2 regions of the Heyndrickxia sp. MSNUG genome follow, and region 2 is predicted to be linked to the other one. Evidence: a T-box and tRNA genes for the amino acid it is inferred to sense, from the RefSeq annotation. Region 2 holds a T-box; the other holds one or more tRNA genes.
The links. The T-box of region 2 lies ahead of alaS (alanine--tRNA ligase). A T-box ahead of a tRNA ligase gene usually reads a tRNA of that ligase, here a tRNA-Ala.
Positions count from the first base shown of each region.

Region 1: it has a tRNA-Ala gene. The T-box ahead of alaS (alanine--tRNA ligase) is inferred to sense a tRNA for this amino acid. The anticodon was not compared.

Region 1 covers NZ_CP150978.1:3,774,147-3,783,227, forward strand. The annotation lists rRNA gene AABM38_RS19030 (16S ribosomal RNA) at 1-222, opposite strand, end outside; gene AABM38_RS19035 (GNAT family N-acetyltransferase) at 964-1,518, opposite strand; gene AABM38_RS19040 (DMT family transporter) at 1,530-2,444, opposite strand; gene AABM38_RS19045 (MgtC/SapB family protein) at 2,614-3,297, shown strand; tRNA gene AABM38_RS19050 (tRNA-Ala) at 3,407-3,479, shown strand; gene AABM38_RS19055 (ASCH domain-containing protein) at 4,110-4,535, opposite strand; gene AABM38_RS19060 (hypothetical protein) at 5,027-5,398, opposite strand; gene AABM38_RS19065 (acyl-CoA thioesterase) at 5,423-5,938, opposite strand; gene AABM38_RS19070 (LysR substrate-binding domain-containing protein) at 6,307-6,882, opposite strand; gene AABM38_RS19075 (LysR family transcriptional regulator) at 6,849-7,208, opposite strand; gene AABM38_RS19080 (hypothetical protein) at 8,316-8,798, opposite strand; gene gnd (phosphogluconate dehydrogenase (NAD(+)-dependent, decarboxylating)) at 8,901-9,081, opposite strand, start outside.
Region 2 covers NZ_CP150978.1:3,394,410-3,403,490, forward strand. The annotation lists gene AABM38_RS17175 (O-methyltransferase) at 1-110, opposite strand, end outside; gene mltG (endolytic transglycosylase MltG) at 391-1,542, opposite strand; gene AABM38_RS17185 (DUF1292 domain-containing protein) at 2,021-2,308, opposite strand; gene ruvX (Holliday junction resolvase RuvX) at 2,323-2,739, opposite strand; gene AABM38_RS17195 (IreB family regulatory phosphoprotein) at 2,740-3,009, opposite strand; gene alaS (alanine--tRNA ligase) at 3,087-5,720, opposite strand; T-box leader at 5,795-6,008, opposite strand; partial or broken gene AABM38_RS17205 (AI-2E family transporter) at 6,073-7,151, opposite strand; gene AABM38_RS17210 (YrzQ family protein) at 7,414-7,548, opposite strand; gene AABM38_RS17215 (hypothetical protein) at 7,572-7,763, opposite strand; gene AABM38_RS17220 (PRC-barrel domain-containing protein) at 7,775-8,251, opposite strand; gene AABM38_RS17225 (ATP-dependent RecD-like DNA helicase) at 8,579-9,081, opposite strand, start outside.

The DNA.
Region 1 (9,081 bases), 380 kb from region 2:
AGCCGAAACCGTCTTTCAGCTTTTCCTCATGAGAGGAAAAGGATTATCCGGTATTAGCTCCGGTTTCCCGAAGTTATCCCAGTCTTACAGGCAGGTTGCCCACGTGTTACTCACCCGTCCGCCGCTGATCTTCAAAAGCAAGCTAATGAAGATCCGCTCGACTTGCATGTATTAGGCACGCCGCCAGCGTTCGTCCTGAGCCAGGATCAAACTCTCCAAAAAAGAGTTATGAGTTAGCTCATAAAGTTAAAACGTTGGCTCATGTTCTTTCTATATAATAGAAGAAACACGATCATTTATTGTTTGTTGACGCTTGTTTGTTTAGTTTTCAAAGAACAAGTTAGTTAGCTTGTCGCCTAGAAGCGACTTTATTAATATATCATGTCGATTTGTTATTGTCAACAACGTTTTTTATTTTATCATTTGTTAAAAACGATGTTGTTTATCAAATCTTGTTGCTCTCTCAAGCGAGATTAAATATACCATGGATAAAATATGTTTGCAATATAATTTTTAAAGAAATTTTACGAGTTAATATTTTTTCAAAACTTCCCCTACTTTCTTCTTATTAAATGTTTTATTAATAATTTTCTTTCCCTGTTCATATAATGGCTTGGACAAACTTTATGACGAGGTGATTTTGCTTGCTTCAATCATTCGCACTGTATCTATCATTATTCATGGCAATATTCCTGTTTTCTATTTCTTATATTGAGGCCATTAAAATTGCAAATGCCGAAGGAAAAGTTCGTGGCGGTACCTTTATTTTCAGCACATTATGCGCCTTTTTATTTTCTCGGTTCACATACTTGTTCATATAATGCTTCTTTGGAGTTTTGGTTATTTTTCCTTCATGCTCAATCTAACAGGATTTTTGCCTGCAAATTTATTATAAAATTAATAACTATTTAATTTTAACAGCCAATAAAAAAATCCCCTTACTCGAGGGGATTTTTTCTCATATCATTTCTTCTCACTCTTTAATTTATGAATCACCATTTGTTGTAATGCATTCAAGTCATCCCACACATAAGCCAATTCTACAACTTCCTTACCTGCAATTTTATCAGTTTCTTCGCCTGCTTTTACTGCCAGAAGACTTTCATAGAATTTAAGGCTTTTGTTTTCTTCAAGGACCCATACAAGCATTGATGTATAATTATGTTCCAGTAATTCATTTACTCCTGCCTGAAGTAGTTTCAATCCCAGTTTCTCTCTCTGATACTTTTTAAGTATGTAAATCGCGTATAGCTCTCCATCTGCATTGAACTTTTCTGTGCGTTTTTTTCCATAGGAAGCAAATCCGACTATCTTATTTTCTGTATTTAACGCGACAAATACAGGTGAAAGCTGGGAGGTCTGAGATAAACTCTTCTCCCACAGCCCTATTCGATCCTCAATATTTAACGAATCCAAATACTCCTGACTAATGATGCCAGTGTATGTTTCTTTCCAGCTTTCAATATGTACCCGGGCTATGCCCGGGGCGTCTCCTACTTCCGCTCTCCGTATATGCATACGCATCTCCCCTAACTTGAAATCGAATTTATCTCTGCTCTTTTTTTCAGCTTCATTTGCCTTTCATCAACTAAAAATAATGTTATTCCAGCAATAACAACTAATCCACCTGCTATTTGAGTCAAAATAACATTTTCTCCAAGCAGGTAATATGCGAGTATGGTCGCTCCTACTGGTTCAAAAAGGATTGCCATTGAGATAATTGATGCACTCAGCCATTTTATTGACCAGTTGAATAGCGTATGTCCGAGTAAGGTTGGAATTAAAGCAAGAAGGATGAAATAGACCCAATCACTTTTAGGATAAGGATAGAAGGTTTCTCCAGCTGCAATTACGTAAAAGAACAATGTAATTGAACTAATGCTATAAACAATAAATGTGTATGTTATAAGGGACATTCTTTTTCGCACTGTTTGCCCGAATAGCAGATAAACAGTGACCAGGGCGCAGGCTGCAATTGCCAGGAAGTCTCCGAACAGTGCACTTCCGCTAATTTTGAAATCACCCCAGCTGATAATCACACTTCCGCCAATGGCAATAAACCCGCTTAGAATGGCTTTTGCAGATAATTTTTCTTTGAAGAAAACATAGGCTCCCGCAAATGCAAATAAAGGCTGCAGGGTTACTAACACGGTTGAACTGGCTACAGAGGTGTAGTTCAAAGATTCGAACCATAGAATAAAATGAAAAGCCAGGAAGACTCCGGATATCCCAGTAAATACCCAATCCCGTTTCGTAATAAGACGGAGTTCTGAAACATATTTTAAAAGAAATACCGGGAGCATAAATAAGACTGAAAAAAGCAATCGGTAAAAGGCTATGACTCCCGAAGGGGCAGAAGAAACTTTTACTAAAATAGCTGATGTCGACACTGCAACAACACCTATCGCAACTGCTAAGTATGGATTAACTTTTGGTGATTCCATTACGATTCTCCTTTTAATCAGAAACAATATTTAATTTATATGTATTCTACAATGAATTTCATCTTTTTTCTTATAAAATCAAAAAATAAACTGAAATGAGTTTATTTATCATTAAATAGGGAAAGAAAATACATCTTATCAGGGCAGGAGATATCACATGTTATATTCTATGGATATGGGAATTTTAATTAAGTTGGGAATATCAGCTTTTTTAGGCCTGGTTATTGGACTTGAAAGGGAGATAAAAAGAAAACCTGTTGGATTAAAGACTAGCTTGGTCATATCAATTGTCAGCTGCCTTTTAACAATTGTATCAAGAGAATCAGCATACATGTTCCCTGGAGATGAAGATGTAAACATCACAATGGACCCGCTCCGTCTGGCTGCTCAAATTGTATCAGGAATAGGATTTCTTGGTGCAGGTGTCATTTTGAGAAGAGGGAATGATACAATTTCGGGCCTCACAACCGCAGCAATGATTTGGGGAGCAGCGGGAATCGGCATCACAGTCGGTGCAGGATTTTACTTAGAAGCGATCGCCGGTGTTACTTTATTGATAGTTAGCGTCGAGTTCATTCCATTTCTTATGACATTCATAGGACCAAGACAATTAAGAGAAAAAGAAATTCGTTTGCAATTTAATGTGAACGGCCGTGAAAGCATTGCAGAGATTATTACTAAAATTAAATCTGAAAAAATCTCACTAAAAAATGTACGAATTAAAGATTTAGCAGAGGGAAATCAGCTTGTTCAATTAATAGTGACTGTCGACTTCCGCAGAAAAACCACCGATGTTTATGAAGTGGTTTCCTTAATAGACGGGATCAACAGAGTAGAAATCGAAAGTTTGTAGTTAAAAAGCCGCTGTTGAGTGGCTTTTTTCTGTTTTATTAATAAATTTTTTCTTGCATGTCTGCAAAGTTGGAGATATAATTTTTCTTGTACCTTATCTTATTAGATACGGGGGATTAGCTCAGCTGGGAGAGCGCAACGCTGGCAGCGTTGAGGTCAGGGGTTCGAGCCCCCTATTCTCCACTTACAAAAAGAGAGTGTCCAAAAGTATAATCTTTTGGGCACTTTTTTTATTTTTTGGCCAAGTAAAAATGGTCCGTTGATTTCCGTTTCCAGGCGCTCACTTTCCTAGGGGCTGGGCTGAGCCTCCTCGCCGCCGCTCTAGGTGCGCCTGCGGGACATTGATTAGTTTCCTTGACCCTGCCCACGCACGATGGAAATTCGGTTGCATTTTTATAGCCACTATTATACTGATGTATTAGACAACTTAAATAAATCAGACACAGATAAAACATTTATTAACTTCTATTCACCAAATTCTTTAACTACACTCCTTGCAGGCAGCATAAAGTGCAATATCAATACATCCCATGGGTGGACCCGTAAGTACTTAACCTTGATTGCCACAGAAATACCGTAACTAAAAAGGATAAGCCCAGCAATAGAAAAGGGAACTTGTATTTTAAGTTTCATTTTATCACTTCATATCTTCCAACTTGGATAATGAAATTAGTTTAAATCAACCACGGAAAGCATTTAAAGCAGATATTTCCATGAAATAGAGAACAAAGTACTGGTGGCTTAGCGTACTTTCCCATGCTCTGATGAAGGTAGTAAAACAAAAAAGTGCCAGTTCCCCGATGATCAGGCACTCTATAAATCATGCTCCCATAACCCAAGCATTCCTTTAGCAGGAATGAAGCTGTCCAGCGTCTTTATATTCCTGACTTCCCAGACATACCCTCCCACTTTATAATCACCGAGGAAAAAGTCATTGCCTGACACGATTCTTCCATCCTCCAACACGGCCCATGTCTCATTATTTTCCACCACACTCAGACAATTTTCAAGCTGGCAGGTGGCAATGATCATGCCAGTTGGAAGCTCATCGGCCTTGTACCCATGCTTTAAAAGCAGCGACTTGACCGCCACATGGCTGCAGACTGCCTTATCGACTTTCTTACTCGTATGGATTGCAAGAGGGCCACGATACTTCGTACTCCATGACCTCGTTTCATATTGAGCCTCACGCAAGACGAACAGACTCGCCCAAGGCTGAATCATCGATAACACCTTCATTCCAATCACCCCTTGCCTCAACAACTATTTTGTCTATAGCATCTCCCGGCAATCCCACAAAAACACGGGGGAGGTCATCCAGTCTCAAAAAATCACCTATTCCTGATAATCATGGATACCCATTATGATGGGGCTGTTGAAAGAAGAATTCCAGCCTTTGACGTACTACAAAATCAGGACATGGGGACGGTTCTTGTGTCCCGAAAAATTCCTGTTTCCTGGTTATCAATTATATAAAAAATCCCACCTGCATGTCGGAAAATGATAAATTTAAGGGGAAGCCTCATTTAGCTTCCCTTTGTTAATCTAGCAGTTATAAGCTTCATTCAGCTTTTATTTCGACTCCCGAATGGGACAAGAGAACCGTCCCTGAGTCCCCGGCGATTCCTTTTCATTTTCTTTAAAAAGAAAATAGGATGAATCGAATGAAAACGATCCACCCTATTTGAATGACTATACTGCTTCTAGATCTATATAAGCAATCATTATTATTAACGGACTACAGTTGGACCAACTAATACTCCTGGGCTTTCCCCTAATGCCAATTTGCTAATATTAGCATAGCTAACCTGCTTATACGCTTTTAGTAACTGTTTTAAATCAGAGAATTTATCGTCAGATTTAATTTTTTCAATTTCCCCATGATAGACAGATAATACATATTCATCTTGAGACTTTGGATGAAATTCACTTGTATCTTCATCCATTAATAAAGAGCCCATATATTGATAACCATATTGAAATTGACGAGTCAGTTTAATGATTCTAATGAATTTTTGATAGATAGATGGTTTTTTTGTATTTAAATTTTCGATAGCTGTTAGTGCATTTTTCAATTCGTTGTAACTTGATGCGATTACCATATCATTTCTCCCCTTTGATTTATATTAATCCCATGGTTTATTTAATGTAAGTTTGGACACGAGTTCTTTATTTTGTTCTCTTTTTAGTTTGCGAATTTTTTCACGTTCTTTTCCGGTTTCATAAAGAAATTTTTCTTCCTCTGTTTCTGGAATGACGGCTGGCACTTCTATAGGTCTTTTATTTTCATCCAGTGGAACAAAAGTCAAAAAAGCTGTAGCTGCAATTCTTCGATTTCCAGTTTCAAGGTCTTCAGCAATCACTTTACAGAAAATCTCCATCGACCTTTTTCCGGTATAGCTGACAAATGATTCAATACAGACCGAATCACTTACTCGGATTGGTTCAAGGAAATTTACGGAGTCTGTAGATGCCGTAACACATTCCTTTACCCTTGAATGCCTACGAGCGGAAAGCACTGAACAAGCATCCATCTTCTTCATTAGAACTCCACCAAACAATGTATGATAATTGTTCAAATCGTTAATGAGTACTTGGTCGGTTTGAACAACACGCGTTTCTTTAACCTTTTTTGCTTCCAATTATGATCACACCCTATATAAAATGCTTGAAGCGTTAGCAACTTCTGCATTAAAGTTTTACAAGACAATTATAATATGACCACAGTTGAAAGATACAATGCCGATAGCATATGGTATTCATAACAAAATCGTATGGAAGCGCTTCTTGATATGTGCATGAACAAAAAGCGCAAGCGACTCGAGCTGCTCAAAGCTAACGCTTCTCGCAAGATACCCTAAGAAGCGAAATCGGTGATGAAAACTGGCTAGGTGCTGGAGCCGGACTAAGAAAACCCATATAATTATCCACAACGAAACTATTTTATAATTTTCTAGACAACAAAAAAGCCTCCCCAAACCTGGAGAAGCGTTCAAATAATGGATTCAATTTATAGATCATGACATCGATCAGCTGTCGATAGCTTTACTTTTGCAAATCGGATAAATTCATCGAAAACCTGGGATAAGTTAGAATCCTTTTTCCAGATTAACGCTAGATTCCATTCAATTTCCGGATTGGTTACATTTATTGCTTTAAAATCATTTTTCAGTTCCAAACATGTACTCTCAGGAAGTAACGTTATGCCTATATCATTAGCAACCAGTTCCTGAATAAATTCCAATTGTGATGTTTCCGAAATAATGATTGGTTGAAATCCAACTTCTCTGCAAGCAGAGATGATAAGATTTCTTAACTGAAACTCCTGGTTGAACATAATAAAGCTTTCATTTTGAAGCTCATGCAATGGTACTTCCTGTTTCTCGGCAAGACGATGAGATGAGGGTACAACTAGTTTTAATTTCTCTTTCACAAACAAATACCTGTCTAAAGTTTCATTTTCTTCAGAAAGAACGACTACCCCAAAATCAAGTAAATCTTTGACAATCTTCTCCTCAATCCGCTTAGATCCATCCTCCTCCAATTGAAATGTTATCTCTGGATATTCTTGATGGAACGAGGCAATAAGTTGTGAAAAAAAATCGAATTGGTAATCGTAGGGAGTCCGATACGGACATTTTTCTTTTTTAACATGAGCATATTATCAAGTTCTGAATTCAATAAATTCAACTGTTTTTCAATTATTAATGCATGTTTTTTTAGTATACGACCTGCATCTGTTTCTATCATCTTTTTTCTTGTACGAATGAATAGGGGTGTACCAAGTTCATCCTCCAGTGATTTGATGATTCTACTGAGGGCAGGCTGGGTAATGAACAGATTTTGTGCTGCAGAAGTAAAATTTCCAGTACGTGTAACTTCGATAAAACAATTCAATTGTTTCAATTCCAATTAAATCAATCACCTTATATACATTTTTAAAGATAATTTAGTTTACCATACTTTTGAATTCAACAACTAACTAGAAGCATGGACCCGCTCTTGTAAACCTGAACAATTTAGCACTTCAATACCTTTAACATTTTCTGTGATTCATCGTTCCTATAAAAACGGTAAACAAAAAATCTATCATAACTAAGTCACTAACTTCTGGAACATCTTTAATGACATTAGGCAAGAATTTAACTTATTTAACTCAGTTTTCTAAATGGATTTCCTCTGGCTGATTCACCATCCCCCAAGGAGACTCTGTATAAAAAAACTTGTGATATTAAACTAAACTTTTAATTAGAAGGAGATAAACATCCAGTTTTTTAATTCGGAAGAGCAGGAACCCAATGTTCATATTCTTCCGTTAATATGTGATACGCCTGCTGAGAATTTTCAAGGCGATGGAGCCGAATCTAAAAAGGCAACTATTACCTTTGTTTCAGAATAAATCCACCTACAGGGCTCAATTCTTTAACATTCTCAATTAGGATACTGCTTACCCATTCAAATAGCGAAGTGATAGGCTATCCTGAGGAACCAAAGTAATAATCTTAATAATGATTTTCATTTGTTATAACATAGTCGTTCTACATTAAAATGCAAAACCCCTCCTAAATAGACTCTTTATAAATAAATAAAAGAAGATCATGTCAAACAATAAATTAGTGTTTGGTATTTCAACTTCTCTTTTAACCTATTACAATTAACGGAGGTTGAATTGGATGGTGATCTGTATTGATATCTACATAATGATTCTCCACCTCTTTTTCCAGTTCTTCCGTTATTATCTCCCTCCTGGCTATTAGAGATTAGGATAACAATTTTCATAAATTTTATTTGTTAAATGTTCCTGGATAGATAAATATATTACCGTTTTCTTACTCATTTTTATTAGGGAATCATATATGATTGGAAAAATTAAATATATTTTCTTGATAGGAAGATGCATTACAGAAATAGAACAGGAGTTAAATAGGGAATTCATACCGTTTGAGATTCCCTATTTAACTTTTCTAAAAAACATACTCCAAATAAATTTTCTATCATTTTAATGGTTATTTTTTGAATCTAGTGAGATCTCTCAACACGAGCACTTAAAATGTCTTCTGTTGTGATTTCAAGTAATTTCTCCAGGAAACTTATTGTTCCTATTATATTTTCCTCAGTTTTTACGTTTTCCATTTTCTTATCAGCTATCAAATCATTAAGAACTTTTCTGAAAGCATTGCTTTTTATTAGCCACTCTCCAATCAGTTCCTTTGTTGCAGATCTTTCAAATTCATTTTTCACAGCAAATAAACTCTCTCTTTTTGTTTCTATTATAGTAATAGCATTTAAATCAGAATTCATACGTATCTTAAAATATCTCTTTTCACTATTATAATAATTTTCATTTCTTAACCGAAAATACTCTACACCTATAGTGATTTCGTAAAAAGAAGCTGTCTCTGTAACATATTGAATGTCTTTCACTTCAACATTTTTCAATAGATCTAGATAAGTTTCTATACCATAATGAGTATTTATCATTTTTGCATCCAATACATTCATGAACTTCACATCCTTTTCTACCATCATATTCATTGTTTTCATTACCATTTCACAAATAATGAGCTATTTTTCTTCACATTAAATGTGACAGATGTAATTCTGTTAGTTTTTTTCAACAACATGTCCACCAAATTCGTTTCTTAATGCAGCTACCACTTTACCTGTAAAAGTATCGCTGTCTAATGAACGATAGCGCATCAAAAGAGACATTGCGATAACAGGAGTGGCTGCTTGTAAATCTAAAGCTGTTTCAACTGTCCATTTCCCTTCACCAGAAGAGTGC
Region 2 (9,081 bases):
TCCATGATTGGGACTCCATTGGTTTCCGCGAACTCTTCCATTTCAGCAAGCAAGCCCTGTCTCGGCAGTATAAGAGAGTCTATATAATCCTGCAGCTTTTCATTTAGCAAGCTGCCCTCACCTCTATTCAATGGCTATAAAATTAGCCAGTGTGTAAATCTATATTGCCCCAGGAAAATAGACCTTGGAGCATGAAAAAAATAGCGTTCACAGGATAAGAGAGGCAAACTTCAGTTTGCCAGAAACCTAACAAACTGCTTCTTCAGCCAGGTTAGGCCATAACTCTTAATTCTGTAATGCACGCTATCATCTCGAGAAAAAAACACTTGAATTATTTTACCACAATAAGAAGGGAAATGCTAATCTTTCTGCATCTCCCTATAGGTATTACTATTTTTTGCTTGTGATATGTTCATTCTTTTTACGATTGTGCTCTTCCAAAGTCTTAGAGAAGAGAACCTCACCAGTAGATGTTGCAAGGAAATACAAATCGTCTGTGTCAGCAGGTGCCAGTGCCGCTTCAATTGACACTACACCTGGATTGGCTATTGGTCCAGGAGGTAATCCTGTGTATTTATAGGTATTGTAAGGGTCGTCGATTTCGAGATCCTCATACAGTACCCGGTCTTTATGTTCTCCATGGGAATAAAGGACAGTCGGGTCAGTTTGAAGCATCATTCCAGCTTCCATTCGATTGTAGAAGACGCTTGCGATTTTATCGCGATCAACCTTTTCAGTTGCTTCTTCTTCGATCAGCGATGCCATCGTCATCACCTGATGGGTCGACATTTCTTTCTCTTCCATCTGGCCTTTGAAATCACCCAGTACTACCTTAGTTTTACTGAGCATGACCGTCACGATTTCTTCGACCGTTGGCTTCTCCGAATAGAAAGGATATGTCGCCGGGAATAAATAGCCCTCTAGAGGATATTTGACCTTTTCATTCAAGATTTCCTCTGTCAGTACATCAGGATATTTCCCCATCATTTTCTTTACAAATTCTTTATCGTTCAGCTGTTTAAAGATTTGTTCCTGGTCCTGCTGTGTTTTTTCAGCAATGATTCCAGCAATTTGTGACAGTTGTTTGCCTTCTGGTATTGTGATTTTCATGACCACGTCCTGCATGACTTTCCCCGTTTTTAAACTTGAGATGATTTCAGGAATGGTCATGGAAGGATTCATTTTATAATCTCCCGCCATGAAACCGGACTCATTCTTAAACTTCACGTAATATTTAAAAATCCTGGCATCTTTAATGACACCTTTGTCCTCTAGTATTTTTCCAATCCCACTAGTGGACGAACCGATTGGAATCGTTACATTGATATTTTTCTTGCTGTTTTCATCAACGGGCTTTAATGCGGATTTTATATAGTAATAACCGCCTCCGCCCAAGGCACCAATCATTAGAATCGCCACGATGGCAGTGATGAAAACAATCCTGCGGACAACCCTTGCTTCTTTCTGCTGCTCGATTAATTTCTCAGCAATTACATTTTTTTTGTCATTATTAGAGTTATTTATATTTTTCTCGTCAGACATAAGCTCCCCCTCCAGTCACAGGGCTAATCACCTGGATACTCTCTATTTTCACATCTCGCACCATTATACTATATTTTATATTTTTATTTGCAAATAATTACGAAAAAATACCTCAAGCGACAAATTAACCTATCATCCGACAAGAAAATCATAAAGAAATGGCATTCGATTAGTTTGATGATTTTTTTAAAACTGCTTATTAACTTGAATCCTGCTTCAGGCGCTGGCTTATAGTGGGGATGACATTCACGAGTGAAATATCACCTAAGTTATTCTGGGAGCGTACCCATCACCATTCAGGAGAGAAATATTCCGTTGAGATGTTCTCGGCGGGATTCGCCTTTTGCGAGAAAAAATATAATTTTAATTATAAAACAATAGAAGCTGGTGTAATGCCTGCAGTAGTTTTGAGAGAATGCCATTTGTAAACGTATATAAAAAAAGACCAGGCCGCATTTAGCCTGGTCTCTAGCATGGTTTATTCTTCGTCTTGCTCAGCAAGGAACGTTTCAAGCATTTCTTCAATCATATCCCATTCTTCATCAGTTTCGATAGGCATCAATTCGCCATCCTGTTTATCTTCAGTTGGCATAAATGATGAAGCGTGGATTTCAATTTCCTCATCGTCGCTTTCATCTGCACCGATTGGATAATATAAAACATAAGACTTGCCGAACTCTTCAGAGTCAAATGTAAAAAGCACTTCACATAATTGTTCGTTACCGTTTTCATCTACTACTGTAATGTTGTTTTCTCCGTGATCCATTAAAGTCACCTCATTTAATTTTGGCTATTAAGATAGCCTTGTAGAATCATTACTGCCGCCATTTTATCAATGACTTTTTTACGTTTTTTTCGGCTTAAATCTGCCTCCAGCAAAACACGCTCTGCTGCTACTGTCGTTAAACGCTCGTCCCAAAGAATGACAGGAACCCCAAAACGTTCTTCCAATTCACGGGCAAAGAATTGGCTGGCTTCGCCTCTGGGTCCGATTGTGCCATTCATGTTTTTAGGCAATCCAACGACAACTTTGCTGACTTCGTACTCTTTTATTATTTTACCTAATTCATCGAAACCAAACACATTTTCTTCTTCGTTTATTTTCAATGTTTCAAGTCCCTGAGCAGTCCATCCAAATTCATCGCTCAGTGCAACGCCGACAGTTTTTGAGCCGACATCCAATCCCATCGTACGCATTTATTTCCCCTCTCGGTGGTTCCTTAAATAGGATTTAACCAATTCCTCGATAATTTCATCCCGTTCCAGCTTGCGGATGATATTGCGGGCATCCCGATGGCGGGGAATATAAGCCGGATCGCCAGAGAGCAGATAACCGACAATCTGGTTGATCGGGTTATATCCTTTTTCCTGCAATGCTTCATAGACCTGCAGCAGGACTTCATTCGCATCATGCTCAAAAGGCTCTTCGGGAAAATTAAATCTCATCGTTTTATCAAACGAGCTCATCGAATGCACCTCACTTCTAAAAATGGAAGGCAAAATCTTCTTAGATTACCTTCATTCTACACTACTTTCCCTTTATATCAAATTGATTTAACCCATTCTTCGGCAAATTGAATCGCATTGTCGAGTTTTGATGGGTCTTTCCCGCCAGCTTGAGCCATATCTGGACGGCCTCCGCCGCCTCCGCCGCAAATGGATGCTGCTTCCTTGATCAGTTTTCCTGCCTGGTAGCCCTTGAGTATCAAATCATCTGTTACAGCAGCAATCAAATTCACTTTGCTTCCATCTGTCGTTCCAAGAAGGATGACAGCTGAACCCAGTTTTTGCTTCAAATCATCAGCCATATTTCTCAGGCTGTTCATATCAGCAGCCTGAACACGAGCTGCAAGCAATTGAACACCATTCACTTCTTTTACTTTAGATGCAAGGCTTCCTGCTTCAATATTACCCAATTTTGCAGCAAGAGATTCATTTTCGCGCTGAAGCTGCTTCATTTCAATCAGCATTGTATCAATTCTGTTTGCTACTTCCTTAGGAGCGGTCTTTAATTTTACAGCTGCATCTTTCAGGATCGCAATCTGATCGTTCAGCACTCTGTAAGCTGCCTCGCCTGTCACAGCCTCAATCCTTCGTGTTCCCGCACCAATACCGCCTTCAGAAACAATCTTGAATAATCCGATAACAGATGTATTAGGAACATGGCAGCCGCCGCACAGCTCTAAGCTGTAATCTCCAACTTTGACAACGCGTACGATATCGCCATACTTTTCGCCAAACAGAGCCATAGCTCCCATTTCCTTAGCTTCAGCAATTGGTTTTAAGCTTATATCCACCTGGATGCTTCTCCAAATTTTCTCGTTCACGATTGCTTCTACCTTTTCTAGTTCTTCAGCTGTTACCTGGCCAAAGTGGGAGAAGTCAAAACGGAGTCTGTCAGGTTCAACAAGTGATCCAGCCTGGTTTACATGCGTTCCGAGAGTATCTTTTAATGCCTGATGAAGCAGGTGTGTTGCAGTGTGGTTTTTAATGATTTTCGCGCGGTTGTCCTCGTCAACTTTTGCTGATACTTCCAAACCGTTTGTGACTGTGCCTTCTTCAACCACTGCGTGATGCAGGTTCTGTCCATTAGGAGCTTTTTTGACATTTATTACAGATAATCTTACTCCATCAGCTATAATCGTACCTTTGTCAGCAATTTGTCCTCCGCTTTCTGCATAGAAAGGAGTGACATCCAGGATAAAGTGGATTTCTTCACCAGCAGCTGCCTCTTCTGCAAACTGTCCGTCTTTCACTAGTGCAACGATCTTGCTGTTTGATTCAAAAATATCGTATCCTACGAATTCGCTGCTAACTTTAATGTCGCCAAGAACTCCGCCCTGGACCTGCATGGATCCTACATCCTGTCGTGCAGCCCTTGCTCTTTCACGCTGAGACTCCATCTCGACCTCAAAGCCTTCATGGTCAACCTTCATGCCCTCATCTTCGGCATATTCCTCCGTAAGTTCAACCGGGAAGCCATAAGTATCATAAAGGCGGAAGACATCCTCGCCCTGGATCATGCCGCTGCCTTTTTCCTTTTCTTTCTTGATAAGATCAGAAAGAATTGCAAGACCTTCATAAAGTGTTTCATGGAAACGATCTTCTTCATTTTTAATGACCTTTTGGATAAAATCGGTTTTTTCTTTTACCTCTGGATAGAAATCATGCATGATTTCACCAACTACAGGTACTAATTCGAACATGAACGGACGGTTGATGTTCAATTTTTTTGCATATCGGACAGCGCGGCGCAGCAGTCTGCGGAGTACATATCCTCGGCCTTCGTTTGATGGAAGAGCACCGTCGCCGACTGCAAATGCTACCGTACGGATATGGTCAGCAATGACCTTGAATGCTTCATCCTTTTCCTTTGAAACGCCATATTTTTCACCGGAAATCTCTTCTGTACTATTGATGATCGGCATGAACAAATCAGTGTCAAAATTGGTTGGAACGTCCTGGACAACTGAAGCCATACGCTCTAAACCCATTCCTGTATCAATGTTTTTCTTCGGTAGCGGAGTGTATGTGCCATCCGGATTATGGTTGAATTCGGAGAATACAAGGTTCCATACTTCAAGGTAACGATCATTTTCGCCGCCAGGATATAATTCCGGATCTTCAGGGTCATTTCCGTATTCTGTTCCTCTGTCATAGAAGATTTCTGTATTCGGTCCGCTTGGTCCTTCGCCGATATCCCAGAAGTTTCCTTCAAGGCGGATAATACGTTCTTCAGGAACCCCGATTTTTTCTCTCCAGATGTTGAATGCTTCATCATCTTCTGGATGAATTGTTACTGACAGCTTTTCTGGATCAAACCCAATCCAATTTTTATCCGTAAGGAATTCCCAAGCGAATTCAATCGCTTCAACCTTAAAGTAATCACCAATTGAGAAGTTTCCAAGCATTTCGAAGAATGTATGGTGGCGTGCAGTTTTGCCGACATTCTCGATATCATTTGTACGGATTGATTTCTGTGCGTTTGTAATTCTTGGATTTTCAGGTACGACCCGGCCGTCAAAATACTTCTTCAAAGTCGCAACTCCGCTGTTAATCCATAGCAGAGATGGATCGTCGTGAGGGACGAGTGAAGCACTTGGTTCGATGGCATGGCCCTTTTCCTTAAAAAATTCAAGATACATTTTTCTGATTTCAGAACCTGTTAGTTTTTTCATATACACAACCTCCTAAATCGGTCAAAATTAAGCATTTCAGGGATTTTAGGCAACAAAAAAAGCCCTCATCCCTGGACAGGGACGAGAGCTTGCTCGCGGTACCACCCTGATTATGAACGCGGAAAACGTGCGCCCATCTCTCAATAACGCCTTAACGCGGCTGCTACGGCAGGTTTTTCCTGCACTCCGGAATAGCCTTCTGTTATCCTTCATCGGGAATTCTTCCAGCCCATGGAATTCCTCTCTTAACGATGGTCTATAACATACTCGTTCCTTCTACATTTTGCTAATTATTATTCTATAGCCGAATTATATATAGCAGTTTTCAGTTTGTCAAACGACTTCGTAAAATTTATGTCGGCCTTTCTTTTTTTCTTTCCAAAATAATATGGTCTTTCGCATGGATAAGGGCAGCTCTTAATACTACTAGAACCGGCACAGCAAGAATTAATCCTAGAATCCCGCCAATTTCTCCCCCAGCCAGCAGAGCAAACATGATCATGAGCGGGTGCATATGAAGACTTTTTCCAACAATTAAAGGAGATAGGATATTTCCTTCTAAGAATTGCAGAGAGAACACAATCGCTACGGAGATCAGCACCATTTTTACCGACATGGTTGCTGCGATAATAACTGCTGGTACAGCACCGATGATTGGCCCGAAATACGGGATTACATTCGTGATGCCGACAATCGCCCCCAGCAGAAGTGAATATTTTATGCCGGCGATCCAAAAAAGATCGTTGACAAGACCCCGATCACGAGGCATACAAGCAGCTGCCCGCGTATATAGCTTCCAAGCGACTTGTCAACATCATGAAGGAACTTTGTCCCCGACTGTCTCCACTGCCGCGGCGTGACATACCATGCCGCCTTTTTCATTGCATCGAAATCTTTCAGCATATAAAAGGCAATGAACGGAATGACTGCTATCGTAAGGATTGAATTGATGATATCCATCAGGAACGTCATTACGCCGGCAAGCACCCCATCCAGCCAGGTCTCCATCCGGTTGATGCCATCCTCGATCCTTTCATGGATGCCAGCGGGCCATGACGAAGTCTGGTCCATGATGTTATTGACCATACCTTTATACTGCTCCGCAAAATATGGTGCATTTTCAGCAAGATCCCTCAGCTGATGAATCAATGCCGGTATTCCTTTGTAAAAAGCGAAGCCCATCCCGCCAAAGAACAAAATATAAATGATCAGGATTGCAATTCCGCGATGGAGCCCGCGCTGATGGAGGCCTTCCACTATCGGGTGAAGCAGATATGTAATGAACGCCGCGACAGCAAATGGAACAAAAAGCGTAAAGAGCACTTCCAGGACAGGCACCCATAATGCCTGGAGCTTGACAAAGATATAGAGAACAATAAACAAAAGGAGAAGAAATCCAAGCCGGTAATACCATTTCATCTGGATATTCATCCGTTCCACCATCCTACCTGTTTATTCTTGGAAGAAAGAGGGGCGATTATACATTTTTAGCCCGAGTCCAGATCTTTATATAGCGATGTTATTGATTTTATAGCGAAAAACGCTTTTTTAAAGCGATAATTTAAAGAATATAGCTAAAAAAAATTTTTTATAGCGAAATTTTCTTTGTTATAGCGAATTGGAAATTTCGTCTTATTTTTTCCAACTTGAATACAAAAATCCCCTGCATAAAATACAGGGGATAGATTTTATTCTAAAATAAAGCTCTCGCCACTTTCTTAGACATCCTTTTCATTTTCCTTCCAGACATCATATTGTTGTTGGAAGCATAATTATAGGCTGCCATACCAGCGCCAAATGCAATAACGGAGGTTAACATTTTATTCATGTGTTTCACCTCTTCAATTTATTTTACATGCCATATTGACGTTGATCTTCATCAAACAAGTCGTCAAGGGAGCTTAATGTTCCATCCTCCTCGACCTGGTGGGTATGGATTAGACCTTTGGATAAAGACAGTTCAATAAAGCAATTCCAGCAATAGTATTGGTTTATTCCAATTTTGCCGATATCCTTGCTTCTGCAATTGGGACAACTTAACATACAGGGACACCTCATCTCGATTTGACAGTGACGATGATGGCATCCTTTCCGATTGCAGGCGGACCAATGGACTTGATCACACGCTTTCCATTCGTGATATCCGAAAAAAAGCCATCCGTTAATTCGTACCCTACAATCGTTCCCAATTCTTCCATGAAATATACGTCGTCTACTAACCCTAGCTGCTCTCCTTCCTCAGAAAGGAGCAGTTTCCCTGCAAGGCTCTGGTTGTGTACAAATGTATATTCAGGTTCTGTCTCCATAGGTTCCAATGCTGATAGGTCTTTTACCATGATCCCATCGCAGCCAAAGGAAGCAACATTGGCTACCTTGACTTGACACATTTTCTTAATGAACGCACCTTTTTTAACAAGTAAGCCTACTACGCTTCCATTGCTTGAAATGCTCACATCACAAACTTCGCCCAGTTTTTGCCCACTTGCCAATTCATACACAGGAAGACCCTTTAATCGTGAAAATGTCCGCAAAAGTGTGTCCCGCCTTTCCGAACATTTTTAGTTTCCGCTCTAATCCTGGAATTCATGAGGTGTAACGTTTTCCATCAGGCTTGAAGATTTTGTTCCTGAAGGGTTTTAGGGAACTGCGCCACTGGTGACAAATAGAGACATATCTCCCGAAAGGCTTGGATTTCTGCTCCTATGGCCTAAAAAGTCTTTTTAATAGTCTGCTCAATACTTCAACTGGTATTAAATTGATCCTAACTCGTATTATAATCGAGCCAACTCGTATTAAATCGATTCTAACTGGTATTATCAAAAAAACCCGCTATTTAATCAGCGGGTTTCAGATATTTTTCAGCTTCCACGTTCCTCCATGAAATCGTATGGAGTGACATTCTCCATGCCAATCATCGGGTCTGCGTTCTTAATTATTTCTAAGTAATTAATTCCCTCTTCATTTGCACTCTCTTTTGCCCCTAGATTTACTACCTTCCGATCAGAAGAATCAACAGAAAAAATCTCTTCCTTTGCTTTTTCTTCTCCACCAATCTCAGGAAGCATCTCAACGAGCTTTTCGACTAGTGTTGTATTCCGCTCTGTATCTTCTCCGCGTTCAATTCCCATTTTCAAGGCATCCTCTTCGCCTACCAGAATCAGGAATTGTTTGCTTCTAGTAATCGCAGTATAAATCAGGTTCCGGCGCAGCATTCGGTAGTAGCTTTTCACGACAGGAAGAACGACAATCGGAAATTCACTACCCTGGGATTTATGGACGGAACAGCAATACGCATGCGTAATTTGTGATAAGTCTGGCCTGTTATAGGTGACCTCAATGCCATCAAATGAGACAATTAGCT